3 regions of the Protofrankia sp. BMG5.30 genome follow, and region 2 is predicted to be linked to each of the others. Evidence: riboswitches for the same ligand, from Rfam matches in the RefSeq annotation. Region 2 holds a riboswitch; each other region holds the start of a gene.
The links. A riboswitch is a leader RNA that binds a small molecule or an ion and turns the genes downstream of it on or off. The one in region 2 is predicted to bind cyclic di-AMP.
Positions count from the first base shown of each region.

Region 1: linked by a shared signal. The riboswitch ahead of BL254_RS21665 (transglycosylase family protein) and the one ahead of BL254_RS19380 (transglycosylase family protein) in region 2 are both predicted to bind cyclic di-AMP.
Region 3: linked by a shared signal. The riboswitch ahead of BL254_RS02700 (C40 family peptidase) and the one ahead of BL254_RS19380 (transglycosylase family protein) in region 2 are both predicted to bind cyclic di-AMP.

Region 1 covers NZ_MOME01000049.1:38,021-42,273, reverse strand. The annotation lists gene BL254_RS28760 (ATP-binding protein) at 356-736, opposite strand; gene BL254_RS21670 (DUF3151 domain-containing protein) at 852-1,286, opposite strand; gene BL254_RS21665 (transglycosylase family protein) at 1,537-2,277, opposite strand; cyclic di-AMP (ydaO/yuaA leader) riboswitch at 2,283-2,448, opposite strand; gene BL254_RS21660 (transglycosylase family protein) at 2,999-3,739, opposite strand; cyclic di-AMP (ydaO/yuaA leader) riboswitch at 3,747-3,902, opposite strand.
Region 2 covers NZ_MOME01000039.1:71,699-75,951, forward strand. The annotation lists gene BL254_RS19375 (glycosyltransferase) at 1-825, opposite strand, end outside; cyclic di-AMP (ydaO/yuaA leader) riboswitch at 1,794-1,970, shown strand; gene BL254_RS19380 (transglycosylase family protein) at 2,074-2,397, shown strand; gene BL254_RS19385 (NUDIX hydrolase) at 2,630-3,130, opposite strand; gene BL254_RS19390 (LLM class F420-dependent oxidoreductase) at 3,303-4,217, opposite strand.
Region 3 covers NZ_MOME01000005.1:225,423-229,675, reverse strand. The annotation lists gene BL254_RS02710 (hypothetical protein) at 1-127, shown strand, start outside; gene BL254_RS02705 (4-hydroxybenzoate 3-monooxygenase) at 137-1,294, opposite strand; cyclic di-AMP (ydaO/yuaA leader) riboswitch at 1,946-2,116, shown strand; gene BL254_RS02700 (C40 family peptidase) at 2,305-3,276, shown strand; gene BL254_RS02695 (PHB depolymerase family esterase) at 3,692-4,253, opposite strand, start outside.

The DNA.
Region 1 (4,253 bases), on a different contig from region 2:
GACGTGGACGTCGGTGGCCTCCGTGCGGGCGTGATGGTATTAGGGCATCTTTACGTTGAACACGGTGGCCAACAGCCAGGCCATCAGGTCCGGGTCGAGCTTGGTCAGGGCGACCGGGGATTCGTGTTCGGCAGAGGGCATGGAAGCACGGTATGCACCGAATCTGCATACATCGGGCCTTGTCCGTACTGAAGCCGGTATCGGCAAACAACAAGGCCACTGTTCCGGCGGCTGTGGCTGTGGCTGCCGAACGATGTGAATTCGGTGTCGCGGCCACAACCCTGGATTCACATCGTTTGTCGTGCCGCCCAGGAAATCCTGGAGACACCGGCCCATTCGAKGCGGTTTACGGACGTCATGGATCGGGATGGTGCCCGCCACGCGCTCCAGCGTCCCCGTCGATCTGCCGACCCGTCGACCCCACCGACCTGCCGACAGCGGACCGGTCCCGGAGCCCGGCAGCGTCAGGGCGGGGAGAAGATGTCGCTGACTGTGATGGTAAGGGTTTCGGGTGGCGAGTTCCGGATCTCCTCACGGGCGCAGGCGGCGCCAGCTCACCCGGGGCGGCGCGGCCGGCGCCGGTATGGAAGATCGACCGCCGTCCGGCGGCGAAGCGGTGCAGCAGGGCGGTCTTGCCGACTCTGCGCCGTCCCCAGACCACCGCCGGCCGTGGGTCGGTCGAGGCCCACCAGCGTTCCAGCGCGGCAAGCTCTTCGGTGCGATTGACGAACGCCATCCGCCCCTACCTACATCACCTGTAACTTACATCGGACGTAACTTACATCGGACGTAAGTAGCCTGCCGGCAGGCTGTGGATACCCCACGCTGGTGAGGCGATGCTCACGAGTGGCTCAGGTGGTCTTGAGCCCTAGGACGCCGGCCGCCTGGGGATCGCTGTCGGCGAGGAAGTCGCGGCAGCGGGTGGCCTCCTCGGTCTCGCCGATCGCGGTGGCCGCGCGGGCCAGTGCCGCGATCGCCCGCAGGAAGCCCTGGTTGGGCTCGTGGGACCACGGGATCGGCCCGTGCCCGCGCCAGCCCGCGCGGCGTAGCTGATCGAGACCGCGGTGGTACCCCGTCCTGGCATAGGCGTAGCTGGTTACCGGTCTGCCGGCGTCGAGAGAGCGTTCGGCCAGGGTTGCCCAGGCGAGACTGGAGTCGGGAAAGCGGCTGGCAACGGTCTCCGGATCTTCGCCGGCGCCCAGCGCCTGCGCCGCGGCGGGATCGATGGTGAGCCTGGCCGGTGGTGGGCCACCGAGCAGATCCGGTCGTCCGGGCGAGGTTGTCATGGGGCTCATCCTGCCGGATCCGATCGGCCGCGCATCCAACTGGGGGAGGGAAATCCGTCAGATGATGAACCCACCGGGAGGGGGTGAACCGGTAGGTCCATCACTTGATCGGGGTACGAGGCGGGTAGGTCACCCGGCCGCGACCCGGCGGCAAAGGAACGGCGTTGAACGTTCCGTAGCCTTTGGCCGTAAAAGCCTTTGGCCGCAAAGTTTCAAGCTACAAAATGGCGCAAAAGGTACACCCGGTATGCTACAGGACGGCCGGGTCGGTGACGGTGACGTCCCAGAGGTTCTTGCCGACCACACCGGTGCTGCCGTCGTCCACCCGGGTCAGATACGAGTAGAGCGATGCCAGGCCCTGGGACTCCTGYCCGAAGCGTCCGTCCACCTGGAGGATGAACTTCTTCTGGCGCATCTCGCTCTGCCAGACGTAGGCGTCGGGGCGGACCTCGCAGGCCAGYGCGGTGGACAGTGCCGTCCCGGTGAAGTCCTCCGAGTTCAACAGGGATTTGGCGCGTTCCAGTGTCATCGCCGGCTGCACCGGAGTGATCGCGCGCTGTATCGGGCTGCTGGGAGCGGGGGCGGCGGTGCTGCTGGACGACGACGGTGCCGGGCCGGTGCGGGTCAGGCCCAGCTTGGCCGAGCAGGACGGCCATGGGGACCAGCCGCGGGCGTTGTAGAGCTTGTAGGCGGCCTCGTCCTGGAGCGCCGGCGGTGCGTCGCTGGGCAGACCGGAGTAGCCCAGGCTGTGCCAGGTCTTGGCGTCGAACTGGTAGGCGCCGTAGTAGCCGTTGCCGGTGTTGATCCGGTAGTTGCCACCGGACTCGCACTGGCGGAGTTTGGCGAAGTCGTCAGCGGTCGCCGCACTCGCGGGTGCGGCCGTGACGGCCAGGCCGCTGCTCACGAGTGCCGTTACGGCACCGGTGGTACGCAGAACCTTCATGACGGTGGAGGGAGGTTGCGGGGCGCGGTGCCTGCCACCAGACGGCATGTGGGTCGGTCCTTCCCGTCGCCTACGAGGTGAGCTGTCGGGTGYGGGCGGGAATCAAGCCCGGCCGGCGACGCCGAGAGACGCTGCCGGCTTTACCCCAAGGACTCCGTGAGAGGACGTCCGGATGGTGGTTCCCCCGATCCTGTCCTTGTGGCTCCGCGGTAGCTCGGGCCGTACCGAACGGGGACAGGACTCGGCGTCCGTCCGGGCGGCCTCACCGATCCGGCGAGTGGGGAGGACTCTAGCGAGTCTGGTTCTATCGAAGCAAATCGGGGTGTCGGATGAACTACACCCACGTGACCGCTATCACCCGAATGGGCTAAGCACCGTGAATGTGTCACCGTACCTGACGGTGCGACCCAGCTTCGCTGCGGGGTCACCTTCTCTGGATTCTGTGACTTATGGTGACGGGTAAAGCTTCTTGCGTATCGATAATGTGCTTATTGTCACTTCTGGAGCACACCGGGGAGCGGGATCGTCCGGGTCGGTTCCCGACCCTGCGGGATCGGCTCCCAGGCCGGCCGGATCCGGGGTTCTCCCGGATGCGGCCGGAGGCCTGACACGAGAAGAGATCATGGCTGTGCTGTCCGTGGTGCTCCAGCCCGATCCGTCGGATGTCCAGCCACGGGTGGGCCGCCTGTTTTCGGGCCGTGCGGGCCGCCGGTGGGCGGTGCCGGCCGCGTCGAGGGCCGTTCGACTGCCGGGTTGTTCAGCCGGTCGTTCAGCCGAAGGTGGCGGCCCGGGTTCGTGGGCCGCAGATGCCGTCCACCTGCAGGCCCCGCGAGCCCTGCAGGAGGGTGGCGGCGAAGGCGGACTGGGGGCCRTAGCGGCCGTCGATCCTGATCCGGTAGCCGAGCCTGTTCATCTGGCGCTGCCAGGTTCGTACGTCCGAGCGCACCTGGTAGATCAGTCCGGTGGTGAACAGCGTGTTGTCCGCGAGACGCTGCGCGCTCTGACTCACCACCCAGCGCTGGGTCCCGGTCGACCCGGTCGACCCACCCGCGCTCACCGAGCCGCTGCCGGACGAACTGGCCCCGGACGAACTGGCCCCGGACGAACCGGCCCCGGACGAACTGGCGCCTGCCGCCAGCTGGTCGGCGCCCATCCCCTGGCCGCAGATCGGCCACTGGCCGAAGCCGGACCGGTTGGCCAGTCTCAGCGCGGCCTCGTCCTGGGTGGCGGGCGAGGCGTTGCTGGGCAGCCCGGTGTAGCCGAGGCTCTGCCAGGTGCTCAGCGAGAACTGGTAGGCACCGTAGTAGCCGTTGCCGGTATTGGTGCTGTAGTTCCCTCCGGACTCGCACTGGCGTAGCTGTGCCCAGGTGGTGGCGGYGCTGGCGGGTTGTGACATCACGATGCTTCCGCTGACCGCCGCGGCCAGGGCGGGAGCGACCACCAGCGCMCGAGCGCCCAGCCGGGTTCGGCCGGTTTCGTGATGTCGATTTCGGGAACGTGCACTGGACATATTGGTTTTATGCCCTTCCCCACGCCTGCGAAGTGAGCTGTCGGGTTCGGGCTGGGACTGCCCGGCCGCATTTGCGGCTTCACCCCGAGGACGCCCGATATCGGCGCCCGGAAGTGGGTCCCCCGTTCCTGCCACAAGTTTGGGTTTTCGTCGGACGAGGGCAGGATTCGGCGTGCCGCCCGACGTGTGTTCGCTGTATCGCGAGCACGGCGCAGACCATAACAACAATTGCTGGGCGCCGAACAAGCGGGGAATCCGCTTCGTGAGGATGCGCACATCGGGCCGACAGCTCTTGCCGGGGCTCGGGAGCGGATGGTAGCGCACGGGTACGCGCGCTTATTGCTTTCATCGTACTTTTATTGCCAGGAAAACTCGGTATCCCGTCGTGGCGGTGACGATCGGAACCAGATTATCCGGGTAGGAACCCGTGTGCGAGCCGGCGGTCTGCGTGCTCCGGGCCAAAGGCCGGGCCCGGCCGGCCGGGCGCACGCGGCGCGGAACACCGTTGATTTCG
Region 2 (4,253 bases):
CGGGCGGACGCTGCGCACACCCCCGGGCCCGCGGTCGGCCAGGCCCAGCCAGATCCGTCCCCCGCCGCGCTTGACGGCCTTGGCCAGCGAACAGTCGTCGATGACCGCGCCGCGGATGGCGGCGATCCCACCGGCGCGTTCCAGCGCGGCACGGCGCAACAGGACGCACCCGCCGGCCGCCGCCGCCGTGCGCGCCGTCGGCCGGTTGGCCCGGCGGAACGGGTAGAGCTGGGCGAAGAAGTAGACGAACGCCGGGATGACGAGCCGCTCCCAGCGGTTGCTCGTGCGCAGCACAGCCATCAGCGACGTGAGGTCGAGCCCGCGACCGGTGGCGTGGCGGACCAGCCGGGTCACCGAGTGCGGGCCGTGAGCGATGTCGGCGTCGGTGAACAGCAGCCACCGCGCGTCGGGCCCGGCCGCGCGCACGCCCTGCTCCATGGCCCACACCTTGCCCGCCCAGCCGGCCGGGCGCGGCTGGCCGTCGACGACCGTCAGCCTGTCACCAGCACCCGCGGCCCGGCCGATGACGCGGGCGACATCGCCGGTACCGTCGTCGCTGGAGTCGTCGACCAGCAAGATCCGCAACCGTCCCGGGTAGTCCTGCCCGAGCAGGGCCGGCAGGGTGTGCGGCAGCATCTCGGCCTCGTCCCGGGCCGGCACGATCACGGTGATCGCGGGCCAGCCGCCGGGCGGCTCGGGCCCGCCGGCCGCGCCGGTGGCAGCGGCGTCGAGCCGGGTGTCGGTCCGCCAGAACATTCCGTGCCCGGCCGCGAGGACCAGCCAGACCAGCATCGAAAGCACCGCGCACGCCGCCAGCGTCATCATGCCGGTCAGCCTCGCAAATCAGCCGGCCGCACGCGCCCGTCGACACGGCTGTGTGGTCAGTTCCTCCCACCATGACCTGTCAATGTCCCAATCCTCCGGGTCATGATGCCCGTGCCACGGCACCCGGCGTCGCGGCACCCGGCCGGCGTCGCGTCGCCTCGGGAAGGTCACAGGCAGGCCGCTGGAAGATCGCGGGTAGACGGCGTCCCGCGCCCGGACGGCATCCCTGCCGTCCGGGCGCGGGACGTGCCAGGGCAGGCCGCGAACGGCCTCCACTCGTCAACACTCCGGCAGCCCTCCCCGCGGGACGTGCCAGGGCAGGCCTGGCAGCGGCGGCACAGGGATGACAAGGGGAACGGCGGCGCGGTATCGAATTCCCCGGGCTCCTTCCGGTGACGGGTTTGGCGCGCATCGGGTACACGCGTCGGCCGCGCGAGCCGCCCGGACGGCACGGGCGGGCGCGGGCGGGTACAGCGGCGCGAGCAAGGCGAACACGATACACGCCTTCCACACCGCCGCCAGCCCCCGGCAAGCGCTTTCTCCGCGCGGCGCTTCCGGCCATGCGACGGCTGCGTCGAAGAGCACCCCTCCGGCCACTGTCACGGCCTTCCACGATCGTCTCGACCGCCTTCCCCGGCCATTTTCGGCGAGCTTCCGACGGGCATTTCCATGTTCATTTCCATGAACATTTCCGTGACGGTGGTACCGGCGGTCACGAATTCGGCCCGACCATCCACGCCGCGCGCAGGAACACCCGGCCGGAATCGTGACGATATCGCCACGCTTCGCCGGCGTCACATGCCCGTCCAGATAATGAGCGCGCGGGCGCGCGCGTTACCGGATGACCGGTGCGACAATCAACATCAGAAATAAGGTGTGCTCATCTTCACGGCCGTCCGTCCCCTCTTGCTTTCCAGGTCGGACCCGTGCGTATGGTCTGCGCCGTGCCTTCGCGAAGAAGGCACCCGTCGGGCGACACGCCGAATCCTGCCCCGGCCGACGGAAGCCAAACCAATGGCAGGAGCGGGGGAACCAATTTTTGCGGGCGTCGCGCATCGGACGTCCTTGGGGTGAAGCCGCGGAACGCGGCCGGGCAGTCCCAGCCCGAACCCGACAGCTCACCTCGCAGGCGTGGGGAAGGACATCATCATGTCCCAGACACGTACTCGTGACGGACATACGCGTGACGGCGCGACCAGGCACAGCAGGCGGCGTAACCGCGTGGGAATCAGGACCCGCACCCGCGCGATGATCGCCGTTCCGGCTGTTGTCGCAGCCATCGGCGGCAGCGTCGCGGTATCCCAGCCAGCAAACGCGGCACCGGCCTCGGACCAGGTGCTCTCCGCCATCGCACAGTGTGAATCCGGTGGCAATCCGCGCGTCGTCAACGAGATCGGCGCCGGTGGGCTGTTCCAGTTCCTGCCACCCACCTGGCGAGGTGTCGGCGGGTCCGGTCTGCCGCAYCAGGCCAGCCCCGAGGAGCAGTGGAAACGCGCTCGTATCCTCTACTCGCAGCAGGGCACCGGACCGTGGTACGCGTCCAAGCACTGCTGGTCCGGAAAGATCGGCTGACCGTCCACCGACGGCACGGCCGCATTCTTTGTTCTTTCCCTGCTCTTTCCATTTCTGTTTCTGGTTTCATGCTCGGGCCTCCCACCGGACCGGCTTCGCTGATCCGGTAGACCCGGACGGCCCGTGCCCCAGGTAACCATCTGGTTCGTCCCGGGGAGTCGGCGTCATCCCGGTGGAGATCGGACTTCGGTCGGATCTCCACCGGGCGCCCGGCTGTGACTCCTGACCGGTTTCAGAGACGGAAGCGGTCCCGGTCCACCCGGCCGAGCGGTGGGCGGCTGCGTTCGAGCTCCAGCCCTATGTCGACCAGATCGATCCGCTCGAGAGCATGGACCCCTTCAAGATCGACCCATGCGGCCTGGTCAGTCGAACCGCCCACCTCGTAGCGAAGCTCACCGGCCACCACCCGGGCGGCGTAAATGACCCGCAGGGTCTGCTGGTCGGCTTCTACACCCACCGCACGCTGAAAGTTCCGGCGTATCGAGTCTAGACCGAGCAGGGATTCGATCACGACGTCGTATCCGGTTTCCTCCTCGACCTCGCGGATCGCCGCGGCAAGCGGATCCTCCCCGTGATCGAGCCCGCCGCCGGGCAGCGTCCAGAACGTCTGACCCGCGCCGGCGAAGCGCGCGAGCAGCACTTTACCGTCCCGGATGCAGACCACATATGCCGCGAGTCTCAGCTCCCGGGTGAGAACCGGCTGTGCCTCCCCGTCCTCCAACAACCCACTCACCTTTGCGGCAACTCCTTCCGGCAGCGACAACCGACTCCGTCCGCCCACCCCCGCACCCAGCCGTTACGACTGTATTCGCGTGCGGCGCGGAGGATCGGCGTTCCACCGGACGGGAGAGCCAGCGGGATGCCAGTTCTCGGATCCGTCTGCCGGCCAGCTCGCCCCCACCAGGTCAGCCGGCGGGCGGCGTGTTGAGCGCGACGAGCAGGTCGGTCGCTGTCGCCTGCTCCCGTGCCGAGCCGATCGGCTGCGCCACCAGTTCGGTGACACCGGCGCTCGCCAGCCGCCGGATCTGCCGTTCGACGGACGCCTCGTCACCGAGGATGACCGTCTCCCCCGGGCCGTCCACACCCTCCCGGTCGAGGACGGCCCGGTAGCTGGGCAGTTGGCCGACCATGGCGAACCGTTGCGCGACCCACTCCCGGCGCGCGTCGGCGTCCGCGGTCACACAGACGAAGCTGAGCGCCACCACCCGAGGATCCGGCCGTCCCGCGGCGCTGGCGGCTCGGGTGATCGTCGGCACGATGTGGTCGGCGAGGGTCGCCGGGCCCGTCCACGTGGTGACCGTGCCGTCGGCGAACTCACCGGCGGTCCGCAGCATCGCGGGGCCGAGCGCGCCGATCAGCAGCGACGGCGGCTTGCCGCCCGGCACGTCAACGGCGCCGACGGCGGTGAGGGACGCGCCCTGGTGGGTGACGCTCTCCCCGTGCAGCAGCGGGACCAGCACGGACAGGTACTCCCGCAGGTACGCCACGGGCCGATCGAACGAGTAGCCGAACTGGCCCTCGACGATGGGCCGATGGCTCACCCCGATACCCAGGGTGAGCCGATTGCCCACGGCCGCCTGCACCGTCAGCGCCTGGCTGGCGAGCACCAGCGGATGGCGGGGATAGGTCGGCACCACCGCTGTCCCGACCTCGATACCGGATGTCTCCCGGCCCACGACCGCCAGCGCGGTGAGCGCGTCCCACCCGCCGAACTGGGTCATCCAGGCGCTGGCGAAGCCGGCCTTCGCCCCGTCACGGGCCGCCGCCACGACCGCGTCCAGTGACCGCCCCTGATCGTCCAGGTATATCCCGACACGCATCGGATCCTGCTTTCGCTCATATATGATCATCAGTAG
Region 3 (4,253 bases), on a different contig from region 2:
GGCCGCTCTGGCCGCCAGCCATCGCTCGCTGCCGCCGGAGGTCCACGAACTCGCGATCGAACTCCAGGTCCTACAGACCTCCGGTCTGCTCTCCCGCCGGCCGCCCCCCCGCACCCGCCACCAGTAACGACACGCCCTAACGAGGGGAGAGATAGTGGTCCGCGAATTCGGCGGCGGCGACCGGTGAGGTTCGGAGCCGGTCCAGGCGAACGTCCTGCAGGCGCCGGGCGAACGGGTCGGCGAGTTCGACGTTGACCAGCTGCAGAAGTTTCGTCGATGCTTCCTGCGCCAGCCAGGCCCGGCCCAGGCACACCTCGGAGTAGGCGTTCAGCGGACGTTCGTCCGCGTCGTGCAGGGCTGCCGCCACCGCGAGCGCGAGCGTCTCACCGTCGACGATGGCGAGCCCGGCGCCCTTGGCCGCCGCCGGTGGTACCCGGCGCGCGGCGTCCCCGGCGAGTATGAGACGTCCGAACCGCATCGGTTCGTAGAAGACCGAGTCCATCGTGATGACGTTCGGCGGCTCCAGCAACGGCCCTTCCGCCAGTTGCCAGTCGGCGTCCACGGCGAGCCGGGCGTGCAGTTCCTCCCAGATCCGCTCGGCCGGCCAGTCCGCGGCGTCGGCCGTGGCCTCCACCTGTAGGTAGAAGCGGCTTGTCCGGTGGTCACGCAGCATGTGGCCGGCGAATCCCCGCGGGCTGACCCCATAAATGATCTTATCCGTGGACGGGGTGACCGCGGCCAGGACGGCGAGCCAGGCCCATGCGCTGTCACGCTGTCGGATGTGGCGCAACGCGCCCTCGGGGATCGATCCGCGGGAAACGCCGTGATGACCATCGCAGCCCGCGATGAAACGGCTTTCCACTGTCTGCCGCTGCCCGTCGGCCGTGACGAACGAGACGGCGGGATGGTCGGAGGTCAGCGCGTCCAGCATCACGTCAGTGACGCCGAACTCGATGACGCCACCCGCGGCAAGGTAGGCGGCAACCAGGTCGGCGACGAGCTTCTGCTGCGGGTAGACGACGTGATGGTGTCCGCCCGCGTGGCGAGCATACTCGACGACAAACGCTCTGCGACGATGCCGGAACTCACAGTTGTGGTGTGGCGCACCTTCGGCCCGCAGGCCGTCGGCAAGCCCGTTGCGCTCCAGGGCGTCCACCGCCGCCGGCCCGAGCAGCCCGGCACGTGGACGGCTTTCCACCCTGGCCCGGCTGGCGGCCTCGAGCACGAGCGTGTCGATACCCCGACGAGCCAGTACGACCGCCGCCACCAGGCCCGCGACACCCGCGCCAATCACAACGAYGCCCACCCGGCGAGGACGCGGCCGCGAGGCAGACGCGCCCGGCTGGAGCGCGCCGTGCCCGTCCGGTGCGGACCCCGGAGCGGAGCGCGTCACGGCGAGCGCCTCCCCCGGGAGCATCGACACGATTCCTGATCACCCGTCATGCTGCCCTGATCACATGACTGACCCGGACGAACCGATCCGGGCGAGGCACTGCCAGAGTACGACGTCACATTCCGACACGCGTCAGGAGGCCGACAACCCGACACCAACAAACCGGATAATTTTCGCAAAAGGAGCAGAGTGCTGTTGGCGGATAGTGCTGATCGCTACTCAAAGTAGCGATATTGCTGACTATCCGTGCCCGAAGGCCCCCAGCCGACCATCTGCCGCCGCTATGGCGTATTGTCATCCTCCGCATCCCGCAAGTCACGGAAAGCGGCACGTCAGCCGGGCGACCGAAGGTCACAAGCCAGCTGGTCGCACCCGACGCCGCCCCGGCCGGCGAAGGAGGATGGGGTAGAACAGCCGGCTATGACACTTCATACAACTACTTGGGGTAGTTGTGAGGGACTAGTGTTTACTAGCGCCATCCRTATGAACTAGTCTCGCGCCGACGTCACGACACACCGGGCCGAACTGCCGAATCCTGCCCGCGGTCCCGGTGTTCCCTCCGAGTCGTCACCAGGGCAGGAGCGGGGGACCCATCCTCCACCGGGCGGCACCGAACCGCGGTGTCGTCCTCGGGGTGAAGTGCGCAGCGCGATGGTCGCGCGACCCACCGGGCAGCCCAGCCCGAACCCGACAGCTCACCTCGCAGGCGAACGGGAAGGATCACAACTTTGTCTRCGCATGATGTGCAGCCTGATCCGGCACTACGATCGCGTTCGTCGCAGACGGCTTCGTCGTCACCCCGCCGGCAGCAGATCGACCGGCACGTCGACCGCCCGACACGTGGCCGACATCGCGCGCCCACGCAGCAGTCCGGAACGGGCCGCTCGCGAGCTCGGGCCGCTGTCGCCGTGATGACCACCGGTACCGTCGCGGTGTCCGGTGTCGCCCTGGCCGGATGTGCCACGGCCGACTCAAATTCCGACGATGCTTCCGTCACCTCGCCCATAACGCTCGGATCACAGTTCGGCAGCCAGGCATCGCTGGCCAGCCTGCGCACCTCCACCATCAATCCGCTGTCCACGGACGGTTCCGGATCGGTCACCAGTCAGGTGCTCGACCAGACCGACCTGCATCCCAAGACCGGTGTCGTGCTCAAAGTCACGAATCCGGACGTCTCCGTGAAGGCAGACCAGCCGGTGGAGGTGGGATTCCATCTTGAGGACGCGGTCACCCACGCGCCGCTGGCCAACCAGCTCGTCAAGGTCCAGGTGAAGCTGCCGGAGGGATGGGCGACCTTCAAGCACCTTTACACCAACGAGCAGGGCTTCACCAGTTACACTGCCAAGGTCCTCACCACCACGCAGGTCACCGCGATTTTCGACGGAACCGACGCTCTGCGGTCGACACGGTCGACCAACGTCGGCACGTTGACCGTGATCCCCAATACCCCGGCGCCCCGGCCTTTCCAGACTGCCCGCGTCAGTGGCTCGGCCGTGAGCAGCGCCATCTCGGGCGCACTCGCAGCCGCCAGCTCGTTCGGCGAACGGTCGGTGTATCTTGCGGCCCAGCAGGCCGGCAAGCCCTACGTCTACGGCGCGGAGGGCCCCTACACCTTCGACTGCTCGGGGCTGGTCCAGTACGTCTTCAAGCAGTTGGGACGCAACCTCCCCCGCACCGCCGAGGGACAGTACGAGGCGACCACCCGGATATCGCAGTACAACAAGCAGCCGGGTGATCTGATTTTCTACGGCACGCCAGGTAATATCTACCATGTTGGTATTTATGCGGGCGATGGTAAGATGTGGGTGGCGCCCAAGTCAGGCGACGTCGTCTCGCTGAGGTMCATCTACACCACGTCGTATTCTGTCGGCCGGGTTCTCTGACTGAACCGATCAGCCCGCGTCCGCAGCTGGTTATCAGTACACGGCTTCGTGTACTGATAACCAAACCTTATAAACACAATTCACAGGCGGGTTCCCACACAGCCTCCCCCTCCGGTTGTGCGTGAACCTTGCCGCCAGGTCGATGTCGACACCGACCTGGCGGCACTCCGCGGGCGGCATCCCGCGATGATGACTTCCGCTGGTCGGACCGAGCCAACCCCCCCAGCTCGGAAAGCCCGGCGGAACAAGAGGCTTCCGCCGGCCGGTCGTACTGGACCCCCCCCACAGTCCGGTCGGTCGGCGGGAGCCGCCCCCTCCCACCGACCGGATGCCCGGCCGAGACCGAAGCTCCCCGCAGGCGCCTCCTCCGCGAGTTCCCCAAGCCATGGCGGACGACCACCGGGACCGCCCGCTCCTACGCCTTGAACTGCCTGGAGAAGTCCCACAGAGCGCGCGTGACCCGTTCGTTCCACGCCCCATCGACATGCTGGACATGGGTTTCTGGCGAGCAGCTCGGGCTCTGCCCGACCGGCCCCACCGTCGCGACGGCGACAAACTTCAGCCCGTTGCCGGGCGCCGCGCAGGCAACCGCGAGGGCGGCACGCCCACCTTCGCCAAGGCCCCAGATGTAGATCCGGGACTGGTCGATCTTCGACCGCTCCTGCGACACGTAGCGCACGACGTCACGCAGGTACTGCACGTCCGCGCCCTGGGGATCGTCCAACCTCCATTCGCCGTCCACGGCTTCCGGGTAGACCACGGCGAAGTCCCGTCGGTCGGCGAGCGTCGAGGCCTCGGTGATCTTTTCGATCGCGCCCGCGTCGCTGTTGTCATCATGCAGGACGAGGACCAGCGGCAGCGGCTTGCCGGGGTCGGCGTCGGCATGAACGGCGAGCTCGCGTTCGGCGGAGAGGTACCCCGCCGGTATCTTTGCCCGCTCGGTGTCCGGGTTACCCGAACGGGACACGTAGATCCAG